2 regions of the Crenobacter sp. CS_VA4 genome follow, and region 1 is predicted to be linked to the other one. Evidence: riboswitches for the same ligand, from Rfam matches in the RefSeq annotation. Region 1 holds a riboswitch; the other holds the start of a gene.
What was found. Region 1 has a riboswitch for cobalamin ahead of ACZ2IA_RS11825 (TonB-dependent receptor domain-containing protein). Riboswitches for the same ligand answer to the same signal wherever they lie in the genome.
Positions count from the first base shown of each region.

Region 2: it holds a riboswitch for cobalamin, as region 1 does, so the genes downstream of both, ACZ2IA_RS08610 (HoxN/HupN/NixA family nickel/cobalt transporter) here and ACZ2IA_RS11825 (TonB-dependent receptor domain-containing protein) in region 1, are expected to answer to the same signal.

Region 1 covers NZ_JBVMAE010000010.1:148,757-155,818, forward strand. The annotation lists gene ACZ2IA_RS11795 (5-formyltetrahydrofolate cyclo-ligase) at 1-97, opposite strand, end outside; RNA gene ssrS (6S RNA) at 164-348, opposite strand; gene ACZ2IA_RS11805 (cell division protein ZapA) at 371-682, opposite strand; gene ACZ2IA_RS11810 (hypothetical protein) at 679-885, opposite strand; gene ACZ2IA_RS11815 (cobalamin-binding protein) at 907-1,788, opposite strand; gene cobU (bifunctional adenosylcobinamide kinase/adenosylcobinamide-phosphate guanylyltransferase) at 1,785-2,312, opposite strand; gene ACZ2IA_RS11825 (TonB-dependent receptor domain-containing protein) at 2,376-4,259, opposite strand; cobalamin riboswitch at 4,412-4,607, opposite strand; gene cobT (nicotinate-nucleotide--dimethylbenzimidazole phosphoribosyltransferase) at 4,701-5,738, shown strand; gene ACZ2IA_RS11835 (histidine phosphatase family protein) at 5,735-6,331, shown strand; gene cobS (adenosylcobinamide-GDP ribazoletransferase) at 6,324-7,062, shown strand, end outside.
Region 2 covers NZ_JBVMAE010000007.1:71,477-78,538, reverse strand. The annotation lists gene ACZ2IA_RS08620 (cobaltochelatase subunit CobN) at 1-4,009, opposite strand, end outside; gene ACZ2IA_RS08615 ((2Fe-2S) ferredoxin domain-containing protein) at 4,006-4,335, opposite strand; gene ACZ2IA_RS08610 (HoxN/HupN/NixA family nickel/cobalt transporter) at 4,332-5,399, opposite strand; cobalamin riboswitch at 5,497-5,674, opposite strand; gene cobD (threonine-phosphate decarboxylase CobD) at 5,715-6,704, opposite strand; gene cbiB (adenosylcobinamide-phosphate synthase CbiB) at 6,697-7,062, opposite strand, start outside.

The DNA of each region.
Region 1 (7,062 bases):
GCGCCACCGCATGGGCGGCGGCGTGGCGGTAGCCCGGCGCGAGCCGGGCGCGGGCGCGCCGCAACTCGCGGCGCAGGGCAAACTTGTCGGTAGTCATGACCGGACGATAGCGCGAAAGCGGCATGTAAAAAAGCCACCGTGTTTACACGGTGGCTTGGTGCGGGGTCTCCCCGCGAGTGTCGTTCGGGCAAAATTCGCTTGAACCCTAGACATCAGGGAGGCGACCGGCCGGATGTATCGGGCGCACCCACAAGGGACGCGACTCACCCACATCCTCAGAGGCTAGTGCCAAAGCGAACATATTGGTTCAAAGGAATTTATGCGCCTTCACGTGCACCGCAGGGAGATTTAAACCTAGTCGGTGGCCAGCTTAAAACAAGGCCTGCTGGCTCGAACGAAGCGCCTCGTCGGCCGCTTCGCCCATGGAACGTATTTTACGCTGGAACGCCGCCATCTCCAAGCCATCGCCGACTTTTGTTTTCAACAGGTCGTGCGCGATGTTCAGCGCCGCCATGATCGCGATCTTGTCGGCGTCGACGATGCGGCCCTGACCCTGGATCGCCTCGACCTTTTCACCGAGCAGCCGCACCGCCTCGAGCAGCGTATCGCGCTCTTCCGGCGGGGTGGCGATGGTGAAGGTGCGGCCCATCAGCGAGACTTCGACCTGAACCAGATTGCTCATGCCTCGTCCTCCTGTCTGGGCAGCCGCTCGATCAGCGCCGCCACCTTGAACTTGGTGTCTTCCAGCCGGAACGTCAGCTCGGCGTTTTCCTTCAACGCCTGCGCCAGCGCCTCGGCCAGCCGGGTGTTCTGGTCGTGGACCTCGGTCAGCCGATCGATCAGCGCGGCGACGCGGGATTCCAGATACTCAAGTTCGGTTTCCATGGCGGCGAGAATAGCCAAGCCTTAACCGGGCGTCAAACCGAGTCGCACCCGCGCGCCGTCGAGGGTGCGGCAGACCGCCTCAGCCCCGTCGACCAGCCGCGGCCCGGGGCGGCTGACCAGATCGGCGGGCAAGGCATAGAGCGCATCGCGCTGCACCGCCGGGATCGCCGCCCAGCGCCGCCAGTGCGAGAGCGCTTCGAGCGCGCCGGTGGACAGCAGCACCTGCGGCCGCGCCTTGATCACCGCCTCCACGCTGACCTGCGGTGCCGGCTGCGGCTCGGCGCCGAACACGTTCACCCCGCCGCACAGGCGCACCAGCTGGCCGACGAAGCTCTTGTCGCTGACGGTGTAGAGCGGCTGCTCGCTCACCTGCAGGAACACCGACAGCGCCGGCCGGCCGGCGTAGCGCGCCTTGAGCGCGGCGAGCTGCGCCCGGTAGCGCGTCGCCGCCTCGCCCGCGGTCGCGGCGTGGCCGGTCAGCGTGCCGAGCGCCGTCAGCTCGCGCGCCACGTCGTCGAGCTGCAAGGGCCGCGACACGTACACCGGGATGCCCAGCGAACGTAGCCGGGCGACGTCGCGCGGCGCGGTGCCATCGGCCCACGCGATCACCAGGTCGGGCTTCTGGCGCAGCACCGCCTCCAGGCTGACCCCGGTGTAGCCGCCGACGCGCGGCAGCCGTTTCGCCTCGGGCGGGAAATCGGCGTAGTTGACGGTGGCGACCAGCTGGGGGCCGGCGCCGGCGGCGTACAGCATCTCGACCGCGTGCGGCACCAGCGCCACCACCCGCTCGGCCGGCCGGGCCAGCGTCAGCGTGCTGCCGACCGCGTCGCGCACGCTGACCGCCGCCTGCGCCAGCGGCGCCAACAGCAGCGTCAGTGTCAGCCAACACCGAAGCCCGCTCATCGTTGCCCCTTCAAATGCAGCGGCAGGCCGCAGGCGACCAGCGTGACGCGGCGGGCGAGCGCCGCCACGTCCTGGTTGAGCCGGCCCAGTTCGTCGACGAAGCGGCGCGTCTCGGCGTCGATCGCCACCACGCCCCAGCCGATCTCGTTGCTGACCAGCACCACGTCACCGGGCAAGGTCGGCAGGCTCTCCAGCAGCGCGGCCCGCTGTTCGGCAAATGCCGCCGCGTCGAAGCCGGCTGCACCGAAGAAGCGCATCAGCCACATCCCCAGGCAGTCGATCAGCAGCAGCCCATCCGGTCGCGCCGCGCGGGTCAGCGTTTCAGCCAAGGTTTGACCCGCCTCGTACAGCGGCCAAGACGCCGGACGGCGTGCGCGGTGATGTTCAATGCGTGCGGCGAACTCGGCGTCGTCACGCACTTCGGCGGTGGCGACGTAGCCGACCGGCCCGGCGTGCGCCAAGGCCCTCTCCTCGGCGTGACGGCTCTTGCCCGAGCGGGCGCCGCCGCTGATCAGCTCGATCATGTGCTTTGTCTCCAGATTGGCACAGGGCCTCCCACGCGGCCCTGCTGTCGAGTACAACGACGCTTACTTCGGCGCGTAGCGCACGCCGAGGAACCAGCCGAGGCCACCGGTGTTATAGCCGCGCACCAGCTCGTAGTCGCGATTGGCGACATTGTTGATCCGGGCGTTCAGCGACCAGTCGCGCGTCACTTCGTAGTCGGCGAACAGGTTGGCCACCGCGTAGCCGTGCAGCGGCACGGTGTTGCTCGGATCGTCGAAGCGGCGGCCGACCGCCTGCCATTCGGCACCGAGCGTCAGCGGGCCGAACGCATGGCTGGCGCTGATCGACGCGGTCTGGCGGGCGCGGCGCTCCAGCCACTTGCCGGTCTCGAGGTTTTCCGGGTTCTGGAAGGTGGCGGTGCCGTTCAGGTCGATGCCGAACCAGGCCGAGGTGCCGGCGGTCAACGTCACGCCGTCGATATTGGCACGGTTGACGTTGACACTGGTGATATTGCCCGCGCCGTCCTTAACAAGATCAATCAGGTTGTCGATGCGGTTGCGGAACGCCACCAGCGAGGCATGGCTGCCTTGCCCGGTCCAGCGCGCCTCGATCTCGCCGTTGTGCGAGGTCTCCGGCCTCAGGTTCGGGTTGCCGCTGTACGAGCCGGGGAATGGCGCGAAGCTGACGAACGGGAAGTACAGGTCGTTGAAGGTCGGCGCCTTGAAGCCGGTGCCGTAGCCGGCACGCAGCAGCCAGCCGCCGTCGAGGCGGAAGCCGTAGCTGGCCTGGCCGGTGGTCTTGCCGCCGAACTGCGAGTCGTCGTCGTGGCGCACGCTCGCCTGCAGCAGATTGCGGCCGAACTCGCCCTGGTAGCCGGCGAACGCCGCCCTCACGTCGCGCGAGGTCCTGTCGAGTGGCTGGCTCGACTCGACCTTCTGCCGGGTGTACGACGCGCCGGCGAGGAAGCTGCCGACACCGATCTTGATGTCGTTCTGCCACAGCCAGTCGTCCTGCGTGGTGGTGAACAGGCTGTCGTGCTGGGCGAAGTTGCCGCCGAGGAAGGTCTCCGAGCGGTCCTGGCTGCGCGCGTAGCGCAGCGTGCTGGTCCAGGCGTCGGTCAGCGCGTTCTTCGACTCGACGCTCTGGCCGGTCAGGCGCGTCTTGACGACGTCCTGCAGGTTCGGGTCGGTGTTGCCGAAGTTGTCGAAGTCGCTGCGATCGAAGCTCTGAAACAGCCTCAGCGTCAGGTCTTGGCCCGGCGCCCAGGTCTGGGTAAGGTTGGCCGAATAGGCGGTGTTCTGATCGCCGTCGCGGTCCGGGTTGAAGCTGGGATTGTTGGCGTTGGTCGCTGAGAAGCCACGGGTCTGGTCCTGCGACATATTGAGCGCGTAGGCGGTGTTGCCGGTCTTGCCCGACACGCCGACGCCGGCCTGCAGGGTGCCGCGGTCGCCGACGCCGAGGTTGGCGGTGAAGCGCGCCGGGCCCTCGCCCTTCTTGGTGAAGATCTGGATCACGCCGCCGATCGCGTCGGCACCGTACAGGCTGGACGCCGGGCCGCGCACGATCTCGATATGGTCGATCTGCTCGAGCGGGATGCTCTGGATCGAGGTGGTCCCCGCCGTCGCCGAGACGATGCGCACGCCGTCGACCAACACCAGCGTCTGTTTGCTGTTGGCGCCGCGGAGGAACACGTCGGTGGTCTTGCCGGCGCCGCCGTTGTTGCTGACCTGTACGCCCGGCTGGCGCGCCAGCAAGGTGGCGAGCGAGTCGGCGCCGGCCTGCTCGATCGTATCGCGGTCGATCACCGTCACGTCGGACAGTGTCTTCGCGAGCGGCTGCGCCTGCCGGGTGGCGGTAACGACCACGTCGGCGCCACGGTATTCGGGCAGGTCCGCGGCGTGCGCCAAACTGGTGGACAACGCCAGCGCGACAGCCAGCGCCAGCGGGTGTTGAGTTGCAGTAGTCAAGAAACCACTCCTTCGTTCTGGATGCGGACGAAAAAGGAGTGCGAGAGAGGTGCGCGCCGAGGCGCGTTGCTACGACTGGGTCTGACGCCCATTGAACGAAATCGGTCGATCGCTCCCCGCGATACTCCAGGCAAACGGACGCCTCTTCCCTGATCGGGCGCCCGGTGCAGGCCGGTCTCCGGGCTTGGCCTGTCGGCGACGCGCCTTCCCGTCCTGTGGCGGACAGTGGCGTCGGCGTCGCTTCGGCTCGTGACGAGCCAGGCCTTACCGTTGCGGGGGCAGCGCCGGTCTTGCACCGGCTTCCCGTTTCACCCGGTCATGCCGGGCACCTGCGAGGCGCGGATTATAGCGCAGTGCGCCACCCGCCCATCGCTCGACGGCAAGAAAAACCCCGCTTGCCACGCTTGCCGGCCCGACGCGCGGACGGTAAGGTCGTCAGCCATGAACACGACCCTTCCCCTCCCCGATTCCGTCGCCCTGGACGCCGCGCTGGCGCGCCAGGCCATCCTGACCAAACCCGCCGGCAGCCTCGGCCGCCTCGAGGACATCGCCTGCCGCTTCGCCGCCTGGCAGGGCCGCGCGGTGCCGGCGCCGCTCGCACCGGCGATCGCGGTGTTCGCCGCCGACCACGGCGTCTGCGCCGAGGGCGTGTCGGCCTACCCGTCGGTGGTCACCGGCGAGATGGTGAAGAACTTCGTCGCCGGCGGTGCGGCGATCAATGTGCTGGCGAAGGGCACCGGCGCGCGGCTCGAGGTGGTCGACGTCGGCGTGGCGGTCGACCTGTCCGCGTTGCCGATCGTGCACGCCAAGGTGCGCGCGGGCAGCCGCAACCTGGCGCGCGAGGCGGCGCTGAGCCGGGCCGAGGTGGAGGCGGCGCTGGAAGCCGGCGCCGCCGCGGCGCGGCGCGCGATCGCGGCCGGCGCCAACCTGCTGATCGCCGGCGACATGGGCATCGGCAACACCACCCCGTCGGCGGCGCTGATCTGCCGGCTGACCGGCATCGCGCCGGACGTGATCGTCGGCCGCGGCACCGGCATCGACGATGCCACGCTGCAGCTGAAGCAGCAGGTGGTCGGCCGGGCGCTGAACCGGGTGGCCGGGCTGGAACTCGACGGCGTCGGCACCTTGGCCGAACTGGGCGGGCTGGAAATCGCCGCGATCGCCGGTTTCTACCTGGAAGGCGCGCGCCAACGGGTGCCGAGCCTGGTCGACGGCTTCATCGCCAGCGCCGCGGCGCTGGCCGGCGTCGCGATCGAGCCGGGACTGCGCGACTGGCTGCTGGCCAGCCACCGCTCGCAGGAAAACGGCCACGGCCTGGCGCTGACCGCGCTGCAGCTCGAGCCGTTGCTCGACCTGGGGCTGCGCCTCGGCGAGGGCTCCGGCGCGGCGCTGTGCCTGCCGCTGCTGCGGCTGGCGCTGGAATTGCACGCCGGCATGGCGACCTTCGCCGAAGCGGGCGTGTCCGACAAGCCGGCATGAAGGCGTTCACCCTGACCCTGCTGCGCCACGGCGACATCGCCGCACGCGGCCGGCTGATCGGCCGCACCGAGCTGCCGCTGACCCGCCAGGGCGAGCGGCAGATGGCGAGCAGCTGGCAGCGCATCGCGGCGATCCCGGTGCAGAGCATCGCCAGCTCGCCGCGGCTGCGCTGCCGGCCGTTCGCAGTCGAGCAGTCGCTGGCACGCGGCGTGCCGCTAAAGGTCGATCCGCGCTTCGCCGAGTGCGACTTCGGCGACTGGGAGGGAGAGCCGACCGATCAGCTGTCGGCGCGCCATCCGGACTGGTACAGCGAGATGGCCGCCGGCCGGCTCACCCCGCCCGGCGGCGAGAGCTTCGCCGCGTTCCGCGAGCGGGTGCTGGCCGGCTTCGCCGACTGGATCGCCGAGAGCCGCGGCAGCCACCGCGTGCTGGTGACGCACGGCGGGGTGATCAGCGTGCTGCTCGCCGAGCTGCTGCACACCAGCTTCGCGGTGGCGCGGCTGATGACGGTGCAGCGCGGCGGCTTCGCCCAGCTGTCGCTGCTCGATGGCCACCCGGCCTACCTGGTGCGGCTGGAGCTGCCGGATGCCTGAACCGGTCCCCGCCCCACCCCCGCGCCTGGCCGGCCTGATCCTGGCGCTGCAGTTCCTGACCCGGCTGCCGACGCCGCAGCTGGCGGAATTCCACCCGACCTGGCTGGCGTGCAGCGCGCGCTGGTTCGCCGTGGTCGGGCTACTGGTCGGCGCGCTCTTGACGCTCGCCGCGCTGGCCGGTGCCCGGGTCGACCCGTGGCTCGCTGCACTGCTGGCGCTCTTCACCTGGGTGTGGGTGACCGGCGGGCTGCATCTGGACGGCCTCGGCGACCTCGCCGACGCGCTCGGCGCCGCGCATCGCAGCCCGGAACGCTTCCACGCGGTGCTGAAAGATCCGCACCTGGGCAGCTTCGGCGCGCTGGCGCTGCTGTTGGCGGTGCTCGCCAAGCTGGTGCTGCTGATGCTGGTCGCCAAGTCTTCGGCCCACCTCGTGGGCCTGCTGTTGGTGCCGGCGTGGGCACGGCTGTTCGCGGTGGCCTGGTCGGCGACGCTGCCGCCCTTGGCCGGCGGCAGCGGCGAGCGCTTCGGCTGGCAGCCGCACTGGCCGTCGTTCGGCGCGAACCTGCTGCTGCTCGTCGCGCTGTCGGCCTGGCTCGTGCCGGCGCTGCTCGTCGCCCCGGCCGCGGGGCTCGTCTGGTGGGGTTTTTTGCGTCGCCGGCTCGGCGGCATGAGCGGCGACTGCCTCGGCGCCGGCATCGAGGTCTGCGAAATCCTGCTGCTGATGCTGCTGG
Region 2 (7,062 bases), on a different contig from region 1:
GCTGTCGCTGCGCGGCCTCCAATAATCTTTCGGTGATCGCGCCGAGCGCCCACGGGTTGCTCTCGGCGAAGAAGGCCTGCATCGCCGGGTCGAAGGCGTAGGTTTCGGCCAATTGCTCGTACACCCAGTCGTCCACCACGTGGGCGGTGGCGTCGTAGCCGAACAGGTAGTCGACGGTGGCGGTCAGCTCCAGCCCGCCCTTGTAGCCGTGCTTCTGGATGCCGGCGATCCATTTCGGGTTGGCGACGCGCGAGCGGAACACGCGCAGCACTTCCTCCTTCAGGCCGCGCACCGCCGGGTTGTCCGGGTTGTGGCTGTCGCCGAAGTAGTGGCGCGGCTGGCGGCCGGTCAGGCTGCGGATGGTGGCGATCATCCCGCCGTGGTATTGCAGATAGTCGTCGCTGTCGAAGATGTCGTGCTCGCGGTTGTCCTGGTTGTGCAGCGCCACCTCGACCCCGGACAGGCGGTGGCGGAAGTCCGCGCGGGCATCGGTGCCGTTGTCGCGCCGGCCGTAGGCGTAGCCGCCCCAGTTGACGTAGGCGGTGGCGAAGTCGGCATCGTCCTGCCAGTTCTGCTCGTTGATCAGCGGCAGGATGCCGGCGCCGTAAGTGCCCGGCTTGGAGCCGAACACCCGATACAGCGCGCGTTGTTCGGCGGTCTCGGCCGGCAGTTGGCCGAACAGCTGGTCCTTCAGGTCGGCCAAGTAGTGCTTGCGCACATAGTTCTGCTCCACCGGCTCGTCGAGCCGCGCCACCGTGTGCACCGCCTCGTCGACCAGGTGGATCAGATGCGGGAAAGCGTCGCGGAAGAAGCCGCTGATGCGCACCGTCACATCGATGCGCGGGCGGCCGAGTTCGGCGAGCGGAATCACCTCGATGCCGGAAACGCGGCGGCTCTCGGCCTGCCAGCGCGGTCGCACCCCGAGCAGCGCCAGGATCTGCGCGATGTCGTCGCCATGGGTGCGCATCGCGCTGGTGCCCCATACGCTGATGCTGACCGATTCCGGCTCGTGCCCGGTTTCCTTGCGGTGACGGTTGATCACCTCGTTGGCCAGTTCGGTGCCGATGCGCCAGGCCGCCTGGGAGGGCAGGCTGCGCGGGTCGACCGAGTAGAAGTTGCGCCCGGTCGGCAGCACGTGTGCCATGCCGCGGGTCGGCGCGCCGCTCGGGCCGGCCGGCACGTAGCCGCCGGCAAGGCCGCGCAGCAGGTTGTCGATTTCTTCTGTGGTGCGCGCGAGATTGGGCACCAGCTCGCGGCAGACGAAGGCGAGGGTGCGCTTGACCGTGTCAGCGTTAAGGTCAGGCAGCCGCTGCGCCAGCGCCGTGTCGAGCGCGGTCGCAGCGAAACCCTGTTCGGCCAACCCTGCGACCAGCCGGCGGCCCAGCGCGGCGATTTCGTCGATCGCGTCGGCGCGGGTGATGAGCGGCTTGGACGCGAGCCGCTGCAAGGCCGCCGGCACGCTGTCCAGCCGCTTGCCCTTGTCGGTCATGAGCATATCCAGGTCCACGCCCAGCGCTTCGGCCACGCCGGCCGGCAGGCCGGGCACGGCGAGGTTGGGCAGACGCACCAGCGCGCAGACCATGTCGATCAGCGCCTCGTCCTGCGGCACCTTGCCCAGCACGTGCAGGCCGTCGCGGATCTGCGCCGCGCCCAGTTCGCACAGATAGCCGTCGATGTCCTCGATCAGGTGGGCGACGTCGACGCCTTCCATCTTGGCCAGCGTCAGCGGTACGCCGTCCTCGTTCAGTGTGTCGTCCCACTCGTGCGCGTGATCGTGGTCGTGATGGTGGTGGTGATCGTGCCCGTGATGGCCGTGTTCACCGTGGTGGTGATGGCCATGGTGGTCGTGCGGCTTGGCCGGGCTCAGCCGGTACTTGCTGGCCCCGGCGGCGGCCGGCTGGGCCGGCGCCACGGCGGCTTTGGCGGGCTGCAGGCGGTATTTACCGTTCGCCACCGGTGCAGGCTCCGGGTGGGCATGTGCATGATCGTGGCCGTGCGCATGATCGTGGTTATGGTCGTGATCGTGATCGTGATCGTGCCCCAGCATCGCCGCCAGGTCGGTATCGAGCCTGGCTTCCTTGATCAGGTCCCAGATCTGCTGCTGCAGCAGCGGCAGCTTGGCCGGGTCCAGCATCTCAACCTGGTAGTACTCGTCGACCAGCTGGGTCAGCTGTGCCAGCGGCCCGTAGGTGTCGGCGGTGGTCATCGGCGGGGTCAGGTGGTCGATCACCACCGAGTGCGCGCGCCGCTTGGCCTGCGAACCCTCGCCCGGGTCGTTCAGGATAAACGGGTAAAACATCGGCATGTCGCCGAGCAGCGCATCCGGGAAGCACAGTTCCGACACTCCGACGCCCTTGCCCGGCAGCCATTCCAACGTGCCGTGCTTGCCGACGTGGACGATCGCGTCGGCCTGCCAGTCATCGCGCAGCCAGCAATAGAGCGCGTAGTAGTGGTGGGTCGGCGGCAGGTCCGGCGTGTGGTAGATCGCGTCCGGGTCCATGCCGTAGCCGCGTGGTGGCTGCAGCGCGACGAAGGCGTTGCCGTATTCGAGGCCGGCGAACACCAGTTGGTCCTGGTGTACATAGGCCGTGCCCGGCGCGGCCCCCCAGCGCTCGTGCATTTTCTCTTGCAGCACTTGCGGCAGTTGGCCGAACCACTCGGCGTAGCGCGCGGCCGGCACGCTGGCGACGGCACGACTGAGCTGGTCGGCGGTGAGGTAGTCCTCGTCGTAGGCGCCGCGGTCGATCAGCTCGTGGATCAGCGCATCGCTCGATTCGGGCAGGCCGGGGATGTGGTAGCCCTGCGTCTGCATCGCATGCAGCAGCGCGAACAGCGAGGCGGGCGAGTCGAGACCGACCGCGTTGCCGATCTGCGAGGCCTTGCTATTGGAGTTGGTGAAGATGAAAGCGATGCGCTTGTCCGCCGCCGGGATGCGGCGCAGCCGAACCTGGCGCGCGGCGATGCCGGCGATGCGGCGCACCCGGTCGGGCAGCGGCGCATAGTCGGTCTCGTCCTGCTCGTGTTTGAACGACATCGGCACGCTGACGATGCGGCCGTCGAACTCGGGCAGCGCCACGTTCATCGCGGTGTCGAGCGGGTTGAGGCCGCGCTCGGACGCTTCCCACTGCGCCTGGGTCATGCTGCTGGTGATCGCCTGGATCACCGGAAGGTCCAGTCGCTCGAACGCCGCCACCGACCAGCCCGCCGCGGTGGGGCCGTCGGCGTTCACATCGCCCATCGCGAACGAGGTGGTGTTGATCAGCGCGTCGATGCGGCAGGCATCGCCGTCGACGAAGAAGTCCAACGCAGCCGGCAGGCCCGAGTCGGCCAGTGTGCGCAGCGAGGCGGTGTACACCGGCAGGGCGTTGAGCCGCCGTTCGGCCAACATGTCGACCAGCATGTCGATGAAGCGGGTGTTGCCGCTGACCCAGTGTGCCCGATAGAAGGTGATGCCGACGGTCGGCCAATCCGAATTGCGGATCTGTGCCCAGTCGTCCAGCGTGGCGAGGCCCGATAGTTCCGGGTGGTAGATGCCGTGTTCGGGCAGCGCAGCGGGCGGTTGGTAGCCGAAGCCGGTCATCAGCAGCCGGTCGGACAGGCAGCGCAGCAGTTGCGCCATATTGGCGGTGCCGCCGGCCTGCAGGTAGGCGGTCACCTCGTGCTGCAGTGCCGGCGGAACGGTCGACAGCGCAGCCAGCTCCGGGTCGGGCTCGCCGGTGCCGCTGACCACGATCAGCGAGCGGCCGTGCGCCTGTGCGTCCTTGCGCAGCGCTTCGAAGCCGGGGATGGCGTTGGTGCGGCCCAGCACCCGCACGATCACGATGCGCGCGTGGGCGACGGTCTCGCCGAGCAGGGCGATCATGCGCTCCGCGCTGTCCACCGCCTGCAGATTGACGCCGTCGACCGGACCGAAGCCGTCGGGCAGCGCGGTGCGGGCGCGGGAGAGCGCGGTCAGGTCGGTGCCGGCGTGGCTGAGCAGTACGATGCCGCCGTGGAGGGAGTCGCTCATGCCGGGGTGTCCTCGTCGACGTCGCCTAGACCTAAGCGGTGGAAGATCAGCGGTTCGACCGGGCAGTCGCCGGCCAGGTGTTCGGTGACGATGCGGCCGATCGCGGCGGCGTCGACCTTGCGGTACCAGACCCCTTCGGGGTAGACCGCGATGATCGGCCCCTCTTTGCATACGGCGAAACAGTGGGTGCGGGTGCGCTTCACGCGCAGCCCCTCACAGGCGTCGATCGTCTGGCCGAGGACCTTGAACATTTCCTCGGCCTCGGCGCCGTTTTCGGTGCAGCGCGGCCCGGTGCACATCAGCACGTGCTTATAGTGGGTTCTCATTGACCGTCCTGGGTATTGCCGTAGCGCAGGTCATAGCCGCGCCATTTGTAGATACCGGCCGATACGGCCCAACTCAGGATGAACACGCCGATTACCATGTAACCGAAATTGGCCAAACCATCGTTCAACGAGGACACCGTGTCCCAGAACACGCCGGTCAATTTCAATTGGTTCGCCAGCAGTCCAAGCGCCTCGAGGCCGCCGATTAGGAAGGCGACCAGCACCGACACCATGGTGATGGTCAGGTTGTACCAAATCTTGCGTACCGGATTGACGTAGGCCCAGCCATAGGCGCCGACCATCAGCATGCTGTCGAGCGTGTCGACCAGCGCCATGCCCGCGGTGAACAGCACCGGAAACACCAGAATCGTCCAGAGCGACGCGCCCTGCGAGGCGTGCGTGGCCGAAACGGAGAAAAGGCCGATTTCGGTCGCGGTGTCGAAACCGAGGCCGAACAGAAAGCCAACTGGAAACATGTGCCAGCTTTTCGTCACCATACGGAACAAGGGGCGGAACAAGTGGGCCAGAAACCCTTGTCCTGCCAGCAGCATATCCATTTCTTCTTCGCTGACCGATTCCCCCTGTTTGACCCGCTGAAAGTTTCTCCAGACCCCCCGCAAAATCATCAGGTTGGTGACGGCGATCGTGAGCAGGAAAAAGGCCGAGATGCCGGTGGAAATGAGGCCGCCGACGGCCTTGAAGGCGTCGATCCGGTTTGCCAGCGCCGACGTGGTCGCGGCAATGGCGACCACGGCAAGCACGATCAGCGTTGAATGGCCGATGGAAAAAAAGAAGCCGACCGATAGAGGGCGCTTTCCTTCCTGCATCAGTTTACGCACGACGTTGTCGATCGCGGCAATGTGATCCGCATCGACCGCATGGCGCAGGCCGAATAGGTAGGCGAGCAGCGCGGTACCCAGCAGCGCCGGATGGTTGGCAAAGGCGGTCAGCGCCCAGGTCCAGGCGAGGACATTGACGACGATCAGCAGCAGAAGCAGGCTGGCCGTAGCACGATGCTGTGCGAAGTGTCGTGCGATGGAATTGCGCGGAAGCGGCGATGCCATGGATGTGTCCTTAGATCAGGTACATCGCCGCGAGCGAGGACAAGACGGCTAGGCCGTTTGTTGTTATCCCCCGGTACACCCCGCCCGGTTTCAACCCACGTCGACAGTGATGATGGCCGGTCTCCTGGCTCGTGCGTCATCACCTTGCGTCGCCTTCCCGGAAGAATCCGGTGGCTTTGTGACGCAGGCTCGTCACTTACAGTTGCGGGGGCAGCCGCGGCATCGTACCGCGTTCCCGTTTCACCCCGAAGGGCACCATCATTAGCTGGGCCGGATGATACGTGATGGCCGCTGGCTTGGGAATCCTGTCCGGTTCTACGCCGTGGTCCGGAATTCTGCCAGCGTGGCGAGGAGCCTTTGCCAGCCGGCTTCGTCGGCCGGCAGACCGAAACGCACGCTGTGCGACTCGGCGAAATAGCGGCATAAGATGCCCCGGCGTGCGAGGAATTCGTGCAGCAACAGTGCCTGCGGGTGGGCCAGCCACTGGAACAAGGACGCGCCGCCGCTCGGCGCCAGCCCCTGCTCGCGCAGTGTCGCCGCGAGCCGGGTACTTTCGGCGGCGAGGCGCGTGCGCGTGCGTTCTTGCCAGGCGGTATCCTGCAGCGCCGCCCTGGCCGCCGCCCGAGCCGGTCCGGCGATGGTCCACGGCCCCAGCTCCTCTCGCAGCCGGGCTAGCAGCTCGCGCCAGGTGAACACGAAGCCGACCCGGGCGCCGGCGAGACCGAAGAACTTGCCGATCGAACGCAAGACGATCAGCCCCGGCGCGCCGGTCTGCGGCACCAGGCTGTGTTGCGGCGTGCAGTCCATGAACGCTTCGTCGACGACTAGCCAGCCGCCGCGCGCCGCCAAGCGTTGCCGCCAGCTTTCCAGCCGCTCGGGCGAAAAGCGCCAGCCGGTCGGATTGTTCGGGTTGCACACGAGCACGACGTCGAGCCGGGACAGCGCATCCTCCAGCTCTTTCGGCTTGAGGCGTTCCACCCGGTGGCCGTGTCGCGTCCAGGCGTGCGCGTGCTCGGCGTAGCTGGTTTCCAGTAGGCCCACCGTCCCCGTTGGACGCAGCAGCGGCAGGGTCTGGATCGCCGGCTGGGAGCCGGCGACCGGTAGCAGCAAAGCGCTGCCGTAATAGGCCGACGCGGCGTCTTCCAGTCCGTCGTTTTCTTCCGGCAAACGCTGCCAGACGCTGGCCGGCAGCTCGGGCACCGGCCAGCCTTGCGGGTTGAGCCCGGTGGACAGGTCCAGCCAGTTTTCCACCGCGATGCCGTAGCGGCGTGCCGCCGCCAGAATGCCGCCGCCGTGATCAAGCATGGAGCCATCCCCCGAGCAGGGCGAGTGCGACCCACAGCCACAGCCCGCGATTGACCAGCCTGATCGCGCGGCCGATGTCGTCGATGCCCGGCGGGCGCATCAGGCCCAGCACCGGGCGCTGTTTCAGCGAGCCGTGATAGCGCGCCGCGCCGCCGAGCGCCACGCCGAGCGCCCCGGCGCCGGCCGCCATCACCGGACCGGCGTTCGGGCTGTACCAGGTTGGCGCCTGCGCGCGCCAGCAGCGCCAGCCGTCGCGGACATTGCCGAGCAGGGTGTAGGTCAGCGCGGTCAGCCGCGCCGGGATGTAATTCAACACGTCGTCGAACCGGGCCGCCGCCCAGCCGAAGTGCAGGTAGCG